DNA from 3 places in the Telluria sp. ZB4P37 genome. Region 2 is predicted to be linked to each of the others. Evidence: predicted binding sites of a transcription regulator. Region 2 holds the regulator's gene; each other region holds the start of a gene.
What was found. Region 2 encodes sigma-54, which starts transcription at its own class of promoters, with help from an activator protein. Its sites were predicted from a motif close to TGGCANGNAANCTGCTTT; they were not measured.
Positions count from the first base shown of each region.

Region 1 (6,981 bases), on a different contig from region 2:
ATCGAAATCACGATGGTGGCCGCGCGCGATACCGAGCGAGCCCGTGCACTGACCGGCAACGGGGTGGAAGTCGTGTCCGATCCCTTCGCGATCGTGAACAGCCCGGACATCGACATCGTCGTCGAGCTGATCGGCGGCGTCGAGCTGCCACGTGAACTGGTTTTAAAAGCCATTGCCAACGGCAAGCATGTCGTGACGGCCAACAAGGCGCTGCTGGCGCTGCACGGCAACGAAATCTTTGCCGCCGCCCAGGACAAGGGCGTGATGGTGGCCTTCGAGGCGGCGGTGGCCGGCGGCGTGCCGATCATCAAGGCGTTGCGCGAAGGCCTGACCGCGAACCGCATCGAATCGGTGGCCGGCATCATCAACGGCACCACCAATTTCATCCTGTCGGAAATGCGCGAGAAGGGCCTGGACTTCGCCACCGTGCTCAAGCAGGCACAGGAGCTGGGCTATGCGGAAGCCGACCCGACCTTCGACATCGAAGGCGTAGACGCGGCGCACAAGCTCACCATCATGTCGGCGATTGCCTTCGGCATCCCGGTGCAGTTCGACAAGGCCTATATCGAAGGCATCAGCCAGCTGCAGGCAGTCGATATCCGCTACGCCGAGCAACTGGGCTACCGCATCAAGCTGCTGGGCATCACCCGCCGCACCCGCACCGAAGCAGGCGAGGGCATCGAGCTGCGCGTGCACCCGACCCTGATCCCGAATGCGCGCCTGATCGCCAACGTGGAAGGCGCGATGAATGCCGTGCTGGTGCAGGCCGATGCCGTCGGCGCTTCGCTGTATTACGGCAAGGGCGCCGGCTCGGAACCGACGGCGTCCGCCGTGATTGCCGACCTGGTCGACGTCACCCGCCTGGCCACGGTCGACCCTTACTGCCGCGTGCCGCATTTGGCCTTCCAGCCGAACGAGATGACCGACGTCGCCATCATGCCGATGGCCGAGATCACCACCAGCTACTATCTGCGCGTGTATGTGAAGGACCAGCTCGGCGTGATGGCCGACCTGACCCGCATCCTGGCCGAGGGCGGCATCTCGATCGACGCCGTGCTGCAAAAGGAGCCGGGCAACCAGGTCAACCTGGACATCATCATGCTGACCCACCAGACGCGCGAAAAGAATATCGATGCGGCCATCGCCAAGATCGAAGCCTTGCCGGCCGTGATTGGCAAGGTCACCCGCATCCGCCTGGAAACCCTGGCCTGACCCTTACCGCCAGTTGATGGCGCAAACATGATTCGGATTTGGCGGCCTGTGGCGCTAAACCGAATCATTTTTTTTGCCGGGTCGGCCAGATTGGCCGGCATGCCTCAGGACAGCGGAATGTCCAGCGGCAGCGGGCAATGCGCCGGCATGGCACCCTGAAAAGGTGTGGAAGGAGGCTCGTCATCGTCGATGAAGGCGGAGGCAAGTGCCAGCATGTCGTGTTCGATGTGGTCGAACAGTGCGGTTGTCACACTGGCGTAGCGGAGGAGAAAGTCGGAAGAGGTCATCTGCGGATTCTACCCGCGCTGCGCTGCACAAATCTGACGTATGCAGGCTGGCTTGAGCGGTTTCAATCGGCATTCCAACTCCCCGGATCCAGTCGGGTCGCCGCTTGTGGCTGGCCGCGGTCTATGCCTTTTATCCAACCGGTATCGCCAGTCGAGACTTTACGGATTAGTATCGGAAACTTAATGATGAGAGAGGGCAATAAGTTGGCCAGGCCTCTCCTGTAAGCTTCGCGCTTGCTGTACATTCCGACCATTCTTCATTCAACGACGTGACGCATGAGCCAATCGAGCCAGTTTTTCCTGCTGACGCAGCGCCGTTTCGGTCCTTTCTTCTGGACCCAGTTCCTGGGCGCCTTCAACGACAATTTGTTCAAGACCGCGTTGCTGGTGGTGCTGACCTATGACGCGCTGAGCTGGACGAGCGTCAGCCCATCGCTGCTGAACAACCTGATCCCCGGCCTGTTCATCCTGCCCTTCGTGCTGTTTTCGGCCACTGCCGGGCAGGTCGCAGACAAATTCGACAAGGCGCAGCTGGCAAGGTTTGTCAAGCTGCTGGAAATCGTGATCATGCTCGTGGCCGGCATCGGCTGGATGACCCACACGCTGTGGCTGCTGGTGGCCGCCGTGGTCGGCATGGGCGTGCATTCGACGCTGTTCGGCCCGGTGAAATATGCTTACCTGCCGCAGCAGTTGAAACCCGAAGAGCTGGTGGGCGGCAATGGCGTGATCGAAATGGGGACCTTTGTCGGCATCCTGCTGGGCGAAGTGGCCGGCGCCATGCTGGTCGCCTACAAGCCCTGGGGCATTCACCTGGTTGCCGGTGGCACGCTGTTCTGCGCGGTGCTGGGCCTGCTGGCGAGTTCGCGTATCCCGCCTTCCCCCGCGCCGGCGCCGGAACTGAGAATCAGCCGCAACCCGTTCGCCGAATCGGTGCGCAACCTGAAGTTCTCGCGCCAGAACCGCACCGTCTTCCTGTCGATGCTGGGCAATTCCTGGTTCTGGTTCTATGGTGCACTGCTGCTGTCGCAATTCCCGGTGTATGCCAAGGACTACCTGCACGGCGACCATAGCGTGTTCGTGCTGCTGCTGACCGTGTTTTCGCTCGGCATCGGCACCGGCTCGCTGCTGTGCGAAAAGCTGTCGGGGCACAAGGTCGAGATCGGCCTGGTGCCTTTTGGGTCGATCGGCCTGTCGGTGTTCGGCGTCGACCTGTATTTCGCCAGCATGGGCTATACGAATACCGTCACCGTCGACGCATTTGCCCTGGTCGCATTGCCGGGCATGTGGCGCATCCTGGCCGACCTGGTGCTGATCGGCGTGTTCGGCGGCTTCTTCATCGTGCCGCTGTTCGCCCTGATCCAGACCCGCTGCGACCCGAAACACGTCTCGCGCACCATTGCGGGCATGAACATCCTGAATGCGATCTTCATGGTGGCGGCGGCCGGCGTGGCCATCCTGCTGCTCGGGCAGGGCTTCACCATTCCCGAAATGTTCCTCGTGACCGCGCTGCTCAACGCCTGCGTGGCCGTCTACATCTTCTCGCTGGTGCCGGAATTCCTGATGCGCTTCCTGGCCTGGATGCTGATCCATACCGGCTACCGCGTGCGCACGGTCGACGCCCACCGCATTCCCGAGCAGGGTGCGGCGGTACTGGTCTGCAATCACGTGTCGTATGTGGATGCGCTGGTGATCGGCGCCGCCAGCCCGCGCCCGATCCGCTTCGTGATGGACCACCGCATTTTCAAGACGCCTTTCCTCGGCTGGATCTTCCGCGCTGCCAAGGCGATCCCGATCGCGCCGGCCAAGGAAGACCCGTTCCTGATGGAACGCGCCTTCATCGACATCGCCGAGGCGCTGCACCAGGGCGAACTGGTCTGCATCTTCCCGGAGGGGAAACTGACCAACACCGGCGAGATCAACGAGTTCCGCGGCGGCATCGCCAGGATCGTCGAGCGCAGCAAGGTGCCGGTGATCCCGATGGCGCTGCGCGGACTGTGGGGCAGCGTGTTCACGCGCGATTCGACCAATCTCTTCGAGCGCTCGTTCGCGCGCGGGATCCGCTCGAAGCTGTCGCTGGCGGTCGGCAAGCCGGTGGAGCCGGATGCGGCATCGCCGGAGCATTTGCAGGAGCAGGTACTGGCGCTGCGCGGGGATTGGAAGTAGGGCGTCCTGCGCTGCCGCGATCCGGTGCGGCGGCAGGTGCCACGCCCCTGCGCAAGCGCAAAAAAACCGTTGCATATCCATAACAAAAAATCGGGAGTTTCGGACGAGCTCTGATATAATTCCCAGCTAGTCGGGGCGTAGCGCAGCCTGGTAGCGTACGTGCATGGGGTGCACGGGGTCGGAGGTTCGAATCCTCTCGCCCCGACCAATAGAATCAGATACTTGCAGCGTAAGCTGTATGGAAACAGCACTGTGTATTAGATGATCATCTAATATCGGTGCTGTTTTTTTATGTCTGGCCGAATGCAGCTGTTGTGTATGACAGGGCGGGCGCAAGTATTATTTGTGATCCATGAATAACAGGCACCTCGCTTTGCGGCGGCCCCATGGCACGCCAGGATACCGAACCAGGAAAAAGATAAAGAAAATTATGTCGATGTGCGAGGCGTCGATGTCGCTGATCGGCTGCGCATCGAGCGGACCAATCGCTACCGGAACCGATACCTTTATGCTGGCTAAAAAAAGTGCCGGTGGTGTCTTCGTATCCGGCGCCAGTGTGAAAGCCGACCTGCTGATCGAAGCACATGCATTCTGCGCCAAGCGTGGGAAGGCGATGACGCTGATCGATTGCACTGCAAAGAATGCCATCCCGTTCGCGCGCATGCCTTTGTCGGAAATTAATTTCAAATGCGCTTGAGTTGATCCGGCCTTCGGTACGGGCCTGGATTCACCAGTCTGCGGTGGATCAAAAAAAGGGTTGGAAACATTGTTTCCAACCCTTTTTTTGTTTCAGGCTGCACAGCCCTTCATGCCGTCACTGACGGCTGCGGCGCCGCTGGAGGGCCAGCAGGCCGCCGGCCAGGCCGAACAAGGCGAGGGTGCCGGGTTCTGGTATGCGCACCACGAACAGTCCCGTTATCGGCGCCGCATTGAATGGCGAGACATTCACGGCTGTCGCAACGATGCGCGCACAGTTGGTATAGGCCGGGCAGCTATCGCTCAAAGGGTTGCCCTGCTCGCCGTTGCCGAGGATGGCACTCACGGACCAGCCTAGCCCCATGCCGCTCGCGCCTTGGTGGCCGTTGGAACTCCAGGTCCCCGCGTAACCGGTGCCGGGAACCGTACCGCCCAACTGATAGATGAAGTTGCTTGCTCCCGGTACTGTGGTCCTCCACCCGGAGTCGCCTTCCGAAATGCCCAATCCTTGCAGCATCAGCGCGATTTCCTGTCTCGAGGCGAGGCGGTACATGGTATTCCAGCCGCCAGCGCCGTTGTTGAAATCATTCATGCTCAGGCCGACTGTTTCGGACAGTTTCAGCCATGTCTGCGAAGACGTCTTGTACTCATCGGGATTGATGAGCGACGCATGTACGCTCACGTGCAACGTTGCGATTGCAACGCCGATTAGCGCTTGAGAGAGACGCATACCAATCCTTGATTAGTTGAAGTAACCAAAACTGAGCAACGACTGTGCCAGCGGTAGTTTTCTCTTAATAATCAGCGCTCTGCGAAAACGTGGATTGGATTGTTCTAGAGCTTGTAAGTATCTTCGACAACAATAAGGGAATGAGAAAACGAGAAGTCACTCGGTAGCCGTCAATGGCATTCAACCCATAGTGCATGTTTGCCTGATTATCTGGCGTAAGGAAGCGTAGTACAAATCATTTCCCGCGGTTGCGTAGGCCGAAAATGACCGGATCGGATCCACATTGGGAACCCCAAGCCGGCGATGTTCATGCCGGTATAGCGGGCATTTCATCATCTTCTTGCCGGGCGAGTGTCAGCGCGCCGCTTCGTGGCCGGCAATCAGCACCGCTGCCGCATACAAATCCGGCGCCATGCGCGTGGGTACCCGGCGCGGTCCCAGCCGCCATTCGGTTTCGTTGCCGTTATCGATCAGCAGGGTCCGGCACCCCGCGCGGTTGCCGGCTTCCACGTCGTGCAGGATGTCGCCCACCATCCACGATGAGCGCAAGTCGATGCCATGCTCGTTGGCCGCCTTCATCAGCATGCCGGGCGAGGGCTTGCGGCAGGCGCACACCATGGCGTAGTCGCCGACCGTGCCGAGCGGGTGATGCGGGCAATAGTAAAAGCCTTCCATGGTCAGGTTTTCGCGGAACAGCAGGTCGGCCAGCCGGTCGGCGACCGGGCCCATCGCGTCTTCGCCAAAGCAGCCGTGCGCGATGCCGGACTGGTTGGTGACGACGAAGAAGCGGTAATCGAGCCTGGCCAGAAGCCGCAGCGCGGCGCCGGCGCCGCTGACGAGCCGGATGCGGCGCGGCTCGACGTTATACGGCACGTCGTCCACCAGGGTGCCGTCCTGGTCGAAGAAAACCGCCTTCATGCCGGGAACGCTTGTCGTTGCCGGCGTCGTGGCAAAGCCTTCGTGCGCCCGGAGGATGATTCCGGATTGCCCGCCATGTCGGCGGCAGGGACCGGCTCGCCCGGCGTGGAAAAGGAAATGCTTATCGTCATGCTCGTCGGCTTCCTCAGGTTGTAAGAATGGCGGGACCCGCAGCCAGCCGGGTGTCGTCCAGCACGTCGGCGTAGATGGCAAGCAGCCGCGCGGCGACGTGGTGCCAGGTGTAGTGCTCGCAGGCGCGGCGCCGGCCGGCCTCGCCCATGGCGCGCGCCAGGTCCGGCTGGCGATGCAGCCGCGCCAGGCGCCCGGCCAATGCTTCGGGATCGCGCGAGGGAACGAGGAAGCCGGTCACGCCGTCGTCGACCTTGCTCTTCATGCCGCCGACTTCGGAGCCGATCACGGGACGTGCGCAGGCCATTGCTTCCACCGGGGTGATGCCACAGGGTTCATACCAGGGCGTGTTGGCGAATACGTTGGCAGCGCTGTACCAGTCGCGCAGCGCGGTGCGCGGCTGCTGGCCCGTGAAGCGCACCTGCGTCGCGATGCCGAGGTCGGCCGCGAGGTGGCGGAGCCGTGCCAGCTCGGGGCCATCCCTTCGGATGGCACCGCCGGCATTGCTGTCGGCATTGGCAGCCGCATTGCCACCAGGCCCGCTGCCCGCGTCCCCGCCCACCACCAGCAACTGCGCATCGAGCCCGTGCCGGTGCCGCAGCATGGCCAGGCCCTGGATGACGGTATCGACGCCCTTGCGGGGCACCAGGCGCCCCAGCTGGAGCACGGTGAAACGATGCGGGTCCAGGCCGAGGCGGGCACGGGCTTCCATCATCGGCACCGGCCACAGTTCGCCTGGCGAAAAGCCGCAGGGTGCGATCTCGATGCGAGAGGAAGGCAGGCCATGCAGCTGCGCCATGTCGGCGCGGTCTTGCAGGCAGTCGGCAATGATGCGGTCGGCCGCGC
Region 1 is NZ_JCASID010000006.1:188,840-195,820, forward strand. Features, by position in the region: gene AC56K1_RS12775 (homoserine dehydrogenase) at 1-1,212, shown strand, start outside; gene AC56K1_RS12780 (hypothetical protein) at 1,317-1,499, opposite strand; gene AC56K1_RS12785 (MFS transporter) at 1,776-3,662, shown strand; tRNA gene AC56K1_RS12790 (tRNA-Pro) at 3,794-3,870, shown strand; gene AC56K1_RS12795 (hypothetical protein) at 4,093-4,359, shown strand; gene AC56K1_RS12800 (PEP-CTERM sorting domain-containing protein) at 4,477-5,088, opposite strand; gene AC56K1_RS12805 (D-glycero-alpha-D-manno-heptose-1,7-bisphosphate 7-phosphatase) at 5,443-6,006, opposite strand; gene AC56K1_RS12810 (glycosyltransferase) at 6,152-6,981, opposite strand, start outside.
Region 1: the regulator sigma-54 is predicted to act here: its motif matches at 5,121-5,138, upstream of AC56K1_RS12800 (PEP-CTERM sorting domain-containing protein).

Region 2 (6,981 bases):
CGGCTCGAAGAATTTCGCCACCATCGCTGGCGTCACTTCCTCCAGCGTCGCCGGATTCCACTTCGGCAGGTTGTCCTTGTCGATCACCAGCGCGCGCACGCCTTCCAGCACTTCGCCGTGTTCGAAGTTGTGGCGCACCAGCGAGCGTTCCATGCGCAGGCAATCGGCCACGTCCAGCGAGGCGCCGCGCTGCAGGAGTTCGCGCGTGACGCACATCATCAGGGGCGAGCGCTGGCGCATGGCCTTGAGGGCTTTTTGCGCGAACGGGTTCTCGTCGCGCGCCAGCGATGCCATGATGGCGGCCACAGAGGCGGCGCCGAAGTGGGCGTCGATCACGGCGCGCCGGGCCTGCAGTTCACTGCTGCCTGCGGCCCGCGCAAACGGCGCGGCAAACGCACGGATCGCTGCAGGCAAACCAGCACCCGGCGTAGCTTCCACCAGCGCCATCAACTCACCCATCTTCTCGCCCGGCACGAACAGGTCCGCCAGGCCCACGTACATCGCGTCGGCCGGGCCGATCGTCAAACCGGTGAGGCCCAGGTACTGGCCCAACTGGCCCGGCGCGTGCGACAGGAAATGGCTGCCGCCGACATCGGGGAACAGGCCGATATTCACCTCGGGCATGGCGACCTTGCTGCGCTCGGTGACGATGCGCAGGCCGCAACCGGGACCGCCCTGGGCAATGCCCATGCCGCCACCCATCACCACGCCATCCATCAGCGCGATATACGGCTTCGGGTAGAAATGGATCAGGTGGTTCAGCGCGTATTCTTCGGTGAAGAAATCTTCCAGCAGCGCGCTGCCGCCAGTCGGCCCGACATGGCCCATTTCATGGAAGAAACGGATGTCGCCACCCGCGCACAAGGCCTTTTCGCTCGAGCTGGTGATCACGACCGCGTCGATGCCGGCATCGTTCTGCCAGTCGCGCAGGATCGCGGTGAGCGCGCGCACCATATCGAGCGACAAGGAATTCAGGGCTTTTGGCCGGTCGAGCGTAATGACGCCGGTGCGGTTGGCGACGCGGGTCAGGACGGTGTCGGTCATGGAATGTGCTGTGATCGAAAAAACATGCATTTTACAGAACAGTCGCGCGCATGCGAAGCACTGTAGATGCAAAAAGGGCGTCCCCTCAGACGCCCTTGCTGTCATTGCTGCCGCGCGTATTTACGCAGCGGCGGCTTCGCCGAGATCCGGCAGGCGTTTGTGCGCCACGTGATTATGATTTTGCAGCATGGACTTGTGCTTGATGACCTGGCGGTCCAGCCTGTCCATCAGCATGTCGATCGCCGCGTACAGGTCTTGCGCGGCACTGGCCACATGCAAAATTTTTCCTGATACTTGCAGGTTGATCTCGGCTTTCTGCCGTTTTTCTTTTTCGGTGAGGTTGTCGATGGCGAGGAACACGTGGGTGTCGATCACGTGATCGAAATGACGGTTAATGCGCTCGAGCTTATTCTGAACGTATTCACGAATTGCGGGAGTCACTTCAAGATGATGACCACTGATTGTGAGGTTCATACACACTCCTTTAAAATGTCGCGCTGCCCGCGCCACAAGATAGGTGTGGGCAGTGCAGTTACAGAGACTTGCGGAGGCTGACGGGAGGGATCTTGAGGGCTTCGCGGTATTTGGCAACCGTCCGGCGCGCAATGACCATACCTTGTTCCCCGAGCATTTCCGCGATCTTGCTGTCGGATAGAGGGTTCTTTGGGTCTTCTGCTCCTGTCAATTGCGCAATGAGCGCGCGGATCGCCGTGGAAGATGCTTCTCCCCCCGCTTCGGTGGCGACGTGGCTTCCGAAGAAATATTTCAGTTCAAACATGCCGTGGGGGGTCAACATGTATTTCTGCGTGGTTACACGGGAAATCGTACTCTCGTGTAGGCCTAGTGTATCAGCAATCTCGCGCAGCACAAGCGGGCGCATGGCAACCGCGCCATGGCTGAAAAAGTTGCGCTGGCGCTCTACAATTGCCTCGGCCACACGCAAGATCGTATCGAAACGCTGGCGCATATTCTTGATCAGCCACTTGGCTTCCTGCAGCTGCGCGCCCATCTGGCTTTCGCTTTTCCCCTGCTTGAGCAGGTTGGCGTAGAGCGAATTCACGCGCAGTTTCGGCATCACGTCCGGGTTCAGCACCACCGACCAGCCGCCCTTGGCGCGGCGCACGATCACGTCCGGCACCACGTAGTCGGAGGTAGCAGACGCAAAGGTCGCGCCGGGATGTGGATTGCACTGGCGGACCACGGCCTGCACTTCGCGCAGGTCTTCGTCGTCGCAGTCCAACGCCTTCTTGAGCTTGGCGTATTCGCGCTGGGCGAACCAGCTCAGGTAGCCTTCGACGATCTTCAACGCAAGGCGCCGCGTGACCATCGGCACGCCCGGCATGCGGCGGATCTGCAGCGCCAGGCATTCGGCCGCGCTGCGTGCACCGCAGCCGACCGGGTCCAGGCTCTGCACCAGTGCCAGCGCACAGCGCAGCTCGTCCATCTCGATCTCGAGTTCGGCGGGCAGGCGCGCGTGGATGTCGTCCAGCGGCTCCTCCAGATAGCCGTTGTCGTCGAGCGCATCGATCACGAGTTCGGCCAGCGCGCGGTCGCGCACGCTGCAGCCGGTGGTGCGGACCTGTTCGGCCAGGTGCTCGCGCAGGGATACGCTGCAGGCTTCCAGCTGCGGGCGGCCGTCTTCGTCGTCGCCGCTGCGCGCGCCGCCGCCCTCGCCGCCCCAGTCGCCATCCGGTTCGCCCCGGTCGCGATCATTGCCGTCCTCGATACCTTCGCCCTCCGGCTTGGCGCCCTCGCCTTCGCCGGCTTCCTGTGCCGGCTGCGTGGCCGGGGCTTCGCCGCTGGCGGGTGCGCTGTTGATGGCGCCGTCAGCCAGCAGGCGCACCGAGTGGTCGAGCGGATCGTCAAGGCGTTCGAGCAGCGGGTTATCGGTCAGTATCTGCTCGAGCTCCTGGTGCAGTTCGAGCGTGGACAACTGCAGGAGCCGGATCGACTGCTGCAGCTGCGGCGTGAGCGCCAGGTGCTGCGAAGTGCGGAGTTGCAGGGACTGTTTCATGGTCACATGCGGAAGTGTTCGCCGAGGTAGACGCGGCGCACCGACTCGTCGGCGATGATGTCGTCCGGACGGCCCGAGGCCAGCACCGCCCCCTGGTTGATGATGTAGGCGCGATCGCAGATGCCGAGCGTCTCGCGCACGTTATGGTCCGTGATCAGGACGCCGATGTTGCGCTCCTTCAGGAAGCGTACGATGCGCTGGATCTCGATGACCGCGATCGGGTCCACGCCGGCAAACGGTTCGTCGAGCAGCACGAAGCGCGGGTTGGTCGCCAGCGCGCGCGCGATCTCCACGCGGCGGCGCTCGCCGCCCGACAGCGACAGCGCCGGGTTCTCGCGCAGCTTCTCGATCTGCAGTTCGGCCAGCAGGGTATCGAGGCGCTCGTTGATCTCGTCCTTCGACATGGCCTTGCCTTCGTCGGTGCGCTGCAGTTCGAGCACGGCGCGGATGTTCTCTTCCACCGTGAGCTTGCGGAACACCGAGGCTTCCTGCGGCAGGTAGGACAGGCCGAGCACCGCGCGGCGATGAATCGGCAGGCTCGAGATGTCGGTGCCGTTGATGTCGATCGAACCGGCGTCCGACGGCACCAGGCCGACGATCATGTAGAACGAGGTGGTCTTGCCGGCGCCGTTCGGGCCCAGCAAACCAACCACTTCGCCGCATTCCACCTGCAGCGAGACGTCGCGCACCACCAGCCGCTTGCCATAGCTCTTTTGCAGGCCCTTGACGATCAGGGTGCTGCAGCCTTCGCGCACGGTTGCCAAGGCTGCCGTCATTGCTTGCCGCCTTCTGCGGTTGCAGGGCGGCGCGGGGCGATGATCAGGGTGCCGCGCCCGCCGCCGATCTTGCTCTGGCCGCTGGCGTCGTTGCGCACCTGGGCGACTTCCTTGCGGTTGTCGTAGGAAATGAACGGACCCTTGATTTCATTGGTCATGCGCCCGCTTTCGAGCTCGCGCACTTCGGCCGCGGTGAACAGCTTGACCAGCTCGGCGCGCTCGTCGTATTCGATGCGCTGGGCCTGGCCTTCGACCCACAGGTCCGGACCGCCGTCGCGCTTCTGGCGGAAGGTGGCCAGCTTGCCCGGCGCTGCGGTGAGCGTCACGCTCATATAGCCTTCCGGCGTTTCCTTGACCTGGGCGCGGTCGGACTTGAGCACCAGGGTGCCGCGCGTGAGCACGACGTTGCCGGTCAGGATGCGGGTTTGCGTGACCTCGTCGACGTCCAGGGTGTCGAAGTTGATCACGGCCTGCTTGAGCGAATCGGCGCGCTCGGCAAAGGCGCCGAGGGAGGCCAGGCCAAGAAGGGCGGCAAGAATGATTTTTTTCATGGTGCTTGTCCTGTGATGACGTGCGCGCTAGCGTTGCGCGCGTGGCGGATAGACGATCTGGCCGCGGCTGGCCAGGTGCAGTTTCTGGGTCGCGTTGTTCGCGACCATGCCGGTGCCACGGATGGTGGAGGCGCCGAGCTGCATCTCGATCGGCTTGTCGGTCTTCATGATCTCTTCGTCGGGCAGCACGGTCAGCGCCTCGGTGCGCACGCGCAGCGCTTCGCTGGTCGGCGTGGCCGGACGCTGGATGTCGACCTTGCCGAGCAGGTCGACGCGGTGTTCTTCGTGGTAGATGCGGCCGCGGTTGGCCACGACGTTGGTGCGCGGGCGGCCGGGCGTCATGCCCTGCACCACCGGCTGCTCTACTTCGGAGACGTCGCCCTGCGGCTGGTGCGCCAGGCGCTTGCCCGACACGACGTAGCTCGGCTTGCCCTCTTCGGTCATCCGCACGAACGAGAAATTCTCGACGATGTAATCGGGCTCGTTCATCGGCCCGCCCAGGCGCGCATCGCCATCGTCGCTGTCCATCACCTGCACCAGCCAGAAACTGCCGAAGGCGAGGAAGACACCGATGATCATGACGCTCAGCAGTCTCCAGCGGTGGGCGGTGCGCTTGTAGTTGACCATGTCTGCTCGTGCGACGGCTTAGGCAAAGTAAGGCGCGAGCGCCTGTTCGTAGGTGCCCTGGGCCCGCATGACCAGGTCGCAGACTTCGCGCACGGCGCCGCGGCCGCCAGCGTTCCTGGTGACGTAATGTGCGCGGTGCTGCACTTCCGGGTGGCCCGAGGGCACGGCCACGGCAAAGCCGACTTTGGTCAGCAGCGGCAGGTCGATCACGTCGTCGCCGATGTAGCCGCATTCTTCCGCAGTCACGCCGGTGGCTTCGAGCAGCTTGGCAAAGCCGATGCGCTTGTCGTGGATGCCCTGGTAGACATGCTGAATGCCCAGGTCTGCTGCCCTTTTGACCACGATCGGCGACAGGCGCGCGCTGATGATCGCGGTCTGCACGCCGGTCTTGCCCAGCAACTGGATGCCCAGGCCATCGAGCACATTGAAGGTCTTGGTGACTTCGCCGTCCGGGCCGTAGGTAAGACTGCCGTCGGTGAGCACGCCGTCGACGTCGAAGATCATGACTTTGACGCGCGCGGCGCGCTGCATGTGTTCCAGTGGGGTCATCAGATCACCTTGGCGCGGGTCAGGTCGTGGATGTGGAGCGCGCCGACCAGGCGGCCCTCAAGATCCACCACCAGCATCTGGTTGATGCGGAATTCTTCCATCACGGCGACCGCGTCGACCGCCAGCTGTTCCGGGTGCACGGTGCGCGGACCCGCATGCATCACGTCGCGGATCAGGATGTTCGAGAAATCGTGCATGCGCTCGATCAGGCGGCGCAAGTCGCCGTCGGTGAACACGCCGACCGGGCGGCGGTCTTCGTCGATCACGGCGGTCATGCCCATGCCCTTCTGCGAGACTTCCAGCAGGGCCTTGGCCAGCGGCGTGTCGGGGCTCACGGCGGGGATCGCGTCGCCGCTGCGCATGACGTCGCGCACATGGGTCAGCAGGCGGCGGCCCAGGGCCCCGCCCGGGTGGGACATCGCGAAGTCTTCTTCGCGGAAGCCGCGCATGTCCAGCAGCGACACGGCCAGCGCGTCGCCCATTGCCAGGGTCACGGTGGTGCTGGTGGTCGGGGCCAGGTTTAGCGTGCAGGCTTCCTTGGCCACCGAGATGTCGAGGTGGATCTCGGACAGCTTGGCCAGGCGCGAATGCGGCTTGCCGGTCATCGAGATCACCTTGCTGCCCATTCTTTTGACAGCCGGCAAAATTTCGAGCAGCTCGGACGATTCGCCCGAGTTGGAGATGGCGATAAACACGTCCTGCGCCGTCACCATGCCCAGGTCGCCGTGGGCGGCTTCGCCCGGGTGCACGAACATGGCCGGGGTGCCGGTCGAGGCCAGGGTGGCGGCAATCTTGCGGCCGATGTGGCCCGACTTGCCCATGCCGGACACCACTACGCGCCCGGTGCAGCCCAACAAGAGCTGCACGGCGCGCACGAAGTGGTCGTCGTCGCCCAGGCGCGCATGCACCGCGCGAATGGCGTCGGCCTCGATGGCCAGGGTCTCGCGGCCCAGCTCCAGCACGCGGCGGGCCTGGTCCGCATCAAAACTTTTCAGCATTGTTTTTTCATCGGTTACACTCATCGTGGCAGTATAAACGAATTGGCCAAGCAAAAAACTTGCCAGTGGTAACAAACTACAACAATGACCCCTGGGGAAGATGCATTCCGGACTCGAACTGACCCTGCTCCTGCTGGGCTGCGCCGTACTTGGCGTGGTCGCTTTCCGGATGCTTCACCTGCCGCCGATGCTCGGCTACCTGGCCGTCGGCATCCTCATCGGCCCCCACGCGCTGGCCCTGGCCGACGACAGTCCCGCCACCCATGCGCTGGCCGAATTCGGCGTCGTCTTCCTGATGTTTTCGATCGGGCTGGAGTTCTCGCTGGCCCAGCTCAAATCGATGCGGCGCATTGTGTTCGGCCTCGGCCTGGCTCAAGTCGTATTGACAATCGCGGCCGCCATGGGCTTCGGCCTGTTCATCT
Region 2 is NZ_JCASID010000008.1:204,385-211,365, reverse strand. Features, by position in the region: gene AC56K1_RS14855 (enoyl-CoA hydratase/isomerase family protein) at 1-1,044, opposite strand, end outside; gene hpf (ribosome hibernation-promoting factor, HPF/YfiA family) at 1,165-1,518, opposite strand; gene AC56K1_RS14845 (RNA polymerase factor sigma-54) at 1,577-3,058, opposite strand; gene lptB (LPS export ABC transporter ATP-binding protein) at 3,061-3,834, opposite strand; gene lptA (lipopolysaccharide transport periplasmic protein LptA) at 3,831-4,385, opposite strand; gene lptC (LPS export ABC transporter periplasmic protein LptC) at 4,413-5,012, opposite strand; gene AC56K1_RS14825 (KdsC family phosphatase) at 5,031-5,561, opposite strand; gene AC56K1_RS14820 (KpsF/GutQ family sugar-phosphate isomerase) at 5,561-6,583, opposite strand; gene AC56K1_RS14815 (monovalent cation:proton antiporter family protein) at 6,660-6,981, shown strand, end outside.

Region 3 (6,981 bases), on a different contig from region 2:
GTGCACCAGGGCAGTTCGATTCGCCAGTCCACGCTATTGCGCCGAACCTGCTGGACCGGCAGTTTAAAGCGACAAGACCGAACCAGAAATGGGCTGCTGACTTCACTTACGTATGGACTGGCGAGGGCTGGCTATTTGTCGCTGTCGTCCTCGACCTGTACTCGCGGCGTGTGGTGGGCTGGTCGATGCAACCGACCATGACAGCGCAACTCGTAATGGACGCCTTGCTGATGGCCATCTTCCGCCGCGGCCGGCCTCGGGCGGTATTACATCATTCGGATCAAGGCTCGCAATACACCAGCGAACACTTCCAGCGCTTGCTCGAATCGCACGGCATCGTTTGCAGCATGAGCCGTCGCGGTAACTGCTGGGACAACGCTGCAATGGAAAGCTTCTTCTCGACGCTCAAGACCGAGCGCCTGAGTAAAAAGCACTACCGGACCAGGGATGATCTACGTGCTGACGTGTTCGACTACATCGAAAGGTTCTACAATCCACGACGGCGTCATTCCACTATCGGCTACGTCAGCCCGGTACAGTTTGAAAATCTAGAATGCGCCTAACGGAGGTGTCCGTGACGATGGGGGAATGCCATGTTGCCCACAGCGGTTTAGGCAGCAGTTTGTGGGTGACGCGAAGTTGATACCCGTACGGACGCTTGATGATGGTCGCCATGATGTCGCAATCACAGGGAACAGCGTGTAGGAAGTATACGGCCAGTTAGCCGTTGGAGGGTGTGTTGCACCACAAAGTTCATGTGGTGTTGAACCCAAAACGAACGGGCCCGAAAGGAGCCCGTACTATGGAGTTCTGGAGGCGAGGACGGGAGTCGAACCCGTCTAGACGGCTTTGCAGGCCGCTGCATAACCGCTTTGCTACCTCGCCGGAGGTAATCTTGCTGCGCTGATGCGGCCGGTTAGCTGCCGTATCAACCGGGAAGACGATCTTCCCTGAATCTGGAGCGGGAGAAGAGTCTCGAACTCTCGACCTCAACCTTGGCAAGGTTGCGCTCTACCAACTGAGCTACTCCCGCTGAGGAGTCCAACGATGTGTAAAACCTTTGGAGCGGGAGAAGAGTCTCGAACTCTCGACCTCAACCTTGGCAAGGTTGCGCTCTACCAACTGAGCTACTCCCGCAATGGAGTCTTACTGATGCTGCTGCCAACTTTTGCGCCAGCTTACCGGGATAAACTGGAGCGGGAGAAGAGTCTCGAACTCTCGACCTCAACCTTGGCAAGGTTGCGCTCTACCAACTGAGCTACTCCCGCGTACAGAACAACGATTATCGCAGAACTTTGACATTTTTTCAAGATTACACTGAATCGTGCAATCTGGAAACTGGAGCGGGAGAAGAGTCTCGAACTCTCGACCTCAACCTTGGCAAGGTTGCGCTCTACCAACTGAGCTACTCCCGCTTTGTCGACCATCCTGCTGCGATGTTGTTGCAACAGGCAGGCATTATAGAGATTCTATTCCATACGTCAAGGATGATGCGGAACATTTCTACAAGCCTCGTTTACAGGCTCGACGCCTTCTCCTTGATGAGCGGCCAGGCGCGGCGCAGGTAGTAGAACATCGACCAGACCGTCAGCACGCCGGCCAGCCACAGGAAATATTCCCCCCAGTAGTGGGTATCGATCCCGAACAGCACGTCATGGAAGAGCAGCATCGGGATCGCGGTCATCTGGGCGGCGGTCTTGATCTTCCCGAGCGAGCTGACGGCCACCGATTTGGTCGCACCGAGCTGGGCCATCCATTCGCGCAGGGCAGAGATGGTGATCTCGCGGCCGATGATGATGAAGGCGATGATGGCGTTCACCCGGTCGAGCTGCACCAGTACCAGCAAGGCCCCGGCCACCATCAGCTTGTCCGCCACCGGGTCGAGGAAGGCGCCGAAGGCCGAGGTCTGGTTCCAGCGCCGCGCCAGGAAGCCGTCGAACCAGTCGGTGATGGCGGCAATGGTGAAGACCAGGGTCGCCGCCAGGTTGCGGTCGGCCAGCGGCAGCCAGTGGGTGGGAAGGTAGAAGACGCCTACAACGAGGGGAATCAGCGCTACGCGTAACCAGGTCAGGAGAATCGGGATGTTGAAAGGCATAGGGAAGCACTGATTACAGGAATGAAAGTTTGCGCCGCTAGTCTACATGGCTATTGCCAATTGGACTAGGTGACGTGGCTGTATCCCCGAGATTCCTGCCGCTGCCCTGCCGCCCTGCCCGTATTTGCCGAAATCTGCGCCAAAAAAACTGCGCGGCAAGCCGCGCAGTTTTTTGTGTCCACCCTGCCGGGCTGGATCAGTGCTTGCGGCGGCGCGCGGCGATGGCGGCCATCATGCCCAGGCCGGCCAGTGCGAGCGATCCCGGCTCCGGCACGTTGCCGCGCGGGCGCTCTTCGCTCAGCAGGGTGACGGTGGCGGTCTGCATCAGGATGCGTGCATTCGACTGATCGCGTCCGTCGAAAAACAGGTCGTTCAAGGAAATCCGGTATTCGCCGCCGTTGCCGAAGCTGACGAGCAGTGGCGCCCAGTCGATCGTGAAGTCGGTGCCGTTGTCCTGCACGGGTCCGAGCACCGCACTGCCGTTCGCGGTCACGGTCTTCATGCCGCCGCCGCCCGGGTTGCTGAACGTGAACTTCGCCTCCACGCCCAGGTTGTCCTGTTCACCTGGAGTAATGCCTGGGTTGCCGGTCGGCTCGCGGAAGTTGATGTTGCCGAGGTTAAAAGTGTACGGCAGCCCACCCACGGTCAGGGCGAAGTTCTGGGTGGCGATGGCCGTGGTAGGGAACAGCACGTCCAGCAGCTGCGAGTTATCGCCTTCGGTATCGACACCGTAGCCGGCACCACCCGTAATGCTTGCTGCGGTGATAGTGAACGAAACGGGTGCTGCCTGCACTGCGCCTGCCGCGAATGCGGTAGCGGCGACGGTGGTGATCATCAGGTTCTTCAGTAGCGAATTCATGGAACGATCCCTTTATGGTTATAAGTACTGCATTGCTCTATAAGCATAGATCATGCCAAGAAGGAATATTCAGTAAATACAAGCACTTGGAAATCGTCATGAAAATCAGAACACAACATCGTCAAACCTGCCGACACTACCAAAGGGAAGAGAGAGTGTGAATTCTGCTCATGGCATGTGTGACGGCCTCGTTTCGTGGGCTCAATTGTGGTGCTGCGTGCTGCGCCGCAAAAACAGGGTGCACTACTCGCTCCCTGCTTTTCCCTGTTAATGCAGCTGCCGGTAGATCTCTTCCGCCAGCGTGCTCGAGATGCCTTCCACCGACATCAAATCTTCCACGCTGGCGTCGACCACCCCGCGCAGGCCGCCGAAGCGGGCCAGCAGGCGCTGGCGGCGCTTGGCGCCGATGCCTTCGATCTCTTCCAGGCGCGAAGCTTGCCGGGCCTTGGCGCGCTTGGCACGCATGCCGGTAATCGCAAACCGGTGCGCCTCGTCGCGGATCATGGCGACCAGCATCAGCGCGGCCGATTCCTTGCCCAGCTCCTGGGACGGGCGGCTGTCGGCGAAGATCAGGGTTTCCAGGCCGACCCGGCGCGCCTCGCCTTTGGCCACGCCGACGATCATGCCGATGTCCAGGCCCAGTTCGGAGAAGACCTGGCGCGCCATTTCGACCTGCCCCTTGCCGCCGTCAACCAGCACGATGTCGGGCATGACGCCCTCCCCGTTGGCCACTTTCTCGTAGCGGCGCGTCAGCACCTGGCGCATCGCCGCGTAATCGTCGCCCGGCGTGATGCCGTTGATGTTGAAGCGGCGGTATTCGCCGTTCTGCATCTGGTGGTGGTGGAACACCACGCAGGACGCCTGGGTCGCTTCGCCGCCGGTATGGCTGATGTCGAAGCATTCGATGCGCAGGGTGTCGAGGTCTTCGCTGTCCAGGTGCAGGGCGTCGGCCAGCGCGCGGGTGCGCGCCTGCTGCGAGCCCTGCTCGGACAGCAGCCGCGCCAGCGCCAGCTCGGCGCCCTTGCCGGCCATCTCGAGCCACTGGCGGCGCTGCCCCTGCGGCTGGAAGATCAGGTTGATGCGGTGGCCGCACTGCTCGGACAAGGCCATGATCAGCTCGGGCTGGTCGAACTCGATGTTCAGGATCAGCGTATTCGGGATGAACTGGCCGGAATAATGCTGGGCCAGGAAGGCGCACAGGACCTCGACGTCCAGTGGGCATTCGCCCAGCGATTCGCCGACGTGCGCCGGGAAGTAGGCGCGGTCGCCCAGGTGGCGCCCGCCGCGTACCATCGCCAGGTTGACGCAGGCGCGGCCGCCCTGCACCACCACCGCGATCACGTCGACGTCGGCATCGCCCACGGTTTCCATGCTCTGCGCGTGCAGCACCTTTGAGAGCGCCTGGATCTGGTTACGGATTGCCGCCGCCTGCTCGAACTTCAGGTCCATGGCGTAGGCCTGCATCTTCTGCTCGAGGTCGGCAAGTACTTCGGTCTGGCGCCCGCGCAGGAAGCGCGCGGCGTTTTCGACGTCGAGCAGGTATTGCTCGGGCGTGACCAGGTCGACGCAGGGCGCACTGCAGCGGCCGATCTGGTGCAGCAGGCAGGGACGCGTGCGGTTGGCATACACACTGTCCTCGCAGGTGCGCAGCATGAATACCTTCTGCAGCAGCTGCATCGATTCCTTGGCGGCCCAGGCGCTCGGGAACGGGCCGAAATACTGGTTCTTCTTGTCCAGCGTGCCGCGGTAATAGCCCATGCGCGGGGCTTCGCCGCTCGAGATCTTGATGTAGGGGTAGCTCTTATCGTCGCGGAACAGGATGTTGTAGCGCGGCTTGAGCGACTTGATCAGGTTGTTTTCCAGGATCAGGGCTTCGGCCTCGCTGCTGGTCACCGTGGTTTCCAGGTTGGCGATCTGCCCCACCATCATCGCGATGCGCGCGCTCGACTGGGTCTTCTGGAAATAGCTCGACACCCGCTTCTTGAGGTTGCGCGCCTTGCCGACGTAGAGCACGTTCTGGTTGGCGTCGAGATAGCGGTAGACGCCCGGCAGGTCGGGCAGTTTCGAAACGGTGTCGAGCACCCGCTCGCGCGCCGATTCGCCGGGCTTGACCGGCTCGGCGGCGTCTTCCTTCAGTGTCGCTTTCAATTCTTCTTTCATGGCCTGCCAACTGTCCGGCCGCGCGCGGGGTAGCGGCACAGCCTTGTTCGTCTTGCTGGCGGAGCGGGCGCGCGCCGCCCGGCGCGGCGCGGCGGGCATCGCCGCGCCCCCGGCGGCCACATGGCCTTCCGGCGCATGCACTCCCGACTCCAGCACGATCTCATCCTGCGCCGGCGACTCGCTTGGCGCGGGTACCTGAACTTCCTTGCCCACTTCTGCTTCGTTTCTTCTTTACGTTGCCAGGTCCTGGGTCACGATCACGAAGGCGACGCCGTAGTCGGCCTCGTCACTGAGCGTCACCTGGGCGCTGAGGCCATAGTCTTGCATGAATTGTTCGAGCGCCCCGCTGCAGACAATGACGGGCTTGCCCCCCGGTCCGTTCAGGACCTGGGCCGAGCGCCAGGTCATGGGCATGCGCATGCCCAGCCCGATGGCTTTTGAAAACGCTTCCTTGGCAGAAAAGCGAGTGGCCAAAAAACGCAGGCCGCGCGTCGCGTTCCTGGCGCTGCGCGCGTGATACTTTTCCAGCTCCTGGGGCCCCAGGAGCTTCTCGGCGAAGCGGGGGCCGCTGCGCGCCAGGGCCGCCTCGACGCGCGAGATCTGGACGATGTCGGTGCCGATGCCGTAGATCATCCCGGTGCCCTCAGCGCGCGTAGGACACGCCAAGGCGCGCCGCCACCATGATCGCCTTCATCTCGCGCACGGCGTTCTCCCAGCCCGCGAACAGCGCGTGGGCGACGATCGCGTGGCCGATGTTCAGCTCGTGGATATCGGCAATAGCCGCGATCGGCTGCACATTGGTGTAGTGCAGCCCGTGGCCCGCATTCACGCGCAGGCCGCGCGAGGCGCCCGCGTGCACCCCGATCTTGATGCGCTCGATCTCGCGCAGGGCTTCCTCGCCTTCGCTTTCCGCGTAGCGGCCCGTGTGCAGTTCGATCACGGTGGCGCCCACCGCGCTGGCCGCCTCGATCTGGGCTTCGTCGGCATCGATGAACAGCGACACCCGGATCCCCTCGCCTTTCAGCTGGCGGGTGGCCGCTTCGACCTCCTTGAAATAGCGGATCACGTCCAGCCCGCCCTCGGTGGTGACTTCCTCGCGCCGCTCGGGCACCAGGCAGACGTCCTGGGGCTTGACCTGGCAGGCGAAGTCGATCATCTCGCGCGTGACCGCCGCTTCCAGGTTCATGCGGGTGCCAAGTAATGGGCGCAGCGCGATGACGTCCGCATCCTTGATGTGGCGGCGGTCTTCGCGCAGGTGCAGTGTGATCAGGTCGGCGCCGGCCTGCTCGGCCAGCAGCGCCGCGCGCAGCGGGTCCGGATACGCGGTGCCGCGCGCATTGCGCACGGTGGCGATGTGGTCGATGTTGACGCCCAGGTCGATGACGGGGCCGGCGGGTTGCAAGAAGCTCATGGTCGGTTTTTCGATTTATAACTGCATCAGGTCGATCAGGATCTGGCGCGTGTTGAGCGGCGCACCGCCCAGGTGGTGCGCCAGCAGGAAGCGCATCAGCTGCTTGCTCTGCGCCTGGGTGGCCGGGTCGGCGTAATCCTCGCGCTCCATGTCCAGCAGGGTCTTGCCAGTCACTACAGGCCAGACCTCGCCCATCGTCGCCGCGCGTGCGCCGCGTTCCGGATCGACCACATAGTCGCAAGAAGGAATGACCGCCCCACGGGTGGTCGTGCAGCGGCCGAGATCGGCAGCGACGCCTGTTTCCTTAAGTAAGGCCCTTTCGAACTTTCGCAAGACGATGGGCACGGGTTCTCCGTGCGCGAGCTGGTTCAGGGTCGACACGTAATGATCGAACAAGGCCGGATGCTTGTCGTCGCGCGCGATGAGCTTGACCAGCAATTCATTGAGATAGAAGCC
Region 3 is NZ_JCASID010000001.1:336,411-343,391, reverse strand. Features, by position in the region: partial or broken gene AC56K1_RS01740 (IS3 family transposase) at 1-563, shown strand, start outside; tRNA gene AC56K1_RS01735 (tRNA-Cys) at 812-885, opposite strand; tRNA gene AC56K1_RS01730 (tRNA-Gly) at 958-1,033, opposite strand; tRNA gene AC56K1_RS01725 (tRNA-Gly) at 1,062-1,137, opposite strand; tRNA gene AC56K1_RS01720 (tRNA-Gly) at 1,193-1,268, opposite strand; tRNA gene AC56K1_RS01715 (tRNA-Gly) at 1,340-1,415, opposite strand; gene pgsA (CDP-diacylglycerol--glycerol-3-phosphate 3-phosphatidyltransferase) at 1,517-2,095, opposite strand; gene AC56K1_RS01705 (PEP-CTERM sorting domain-containing protein) at 2,292-2,954, opposite strand; gene uvrC (excinuclease ABC subunit UvrC) at 3,222-5,327, opposite strand; gene acpS (holo-ACP synthase) at 5,346-5,747, opposite strand; gene pdxJ (pyridoxine 5'-phosphate synthase) at 5,758-6,525, opposite strand; gene recO (DNA repair protein RecO) at 6,541-6,981, opposite strand, start outside.
Region 3: the regulator sigma-54 is predicted to act here: its motif matches at 2,995-3,012, upstream of AC56K1_RS01705 (PEP-CTERM sorting domain-containing protein).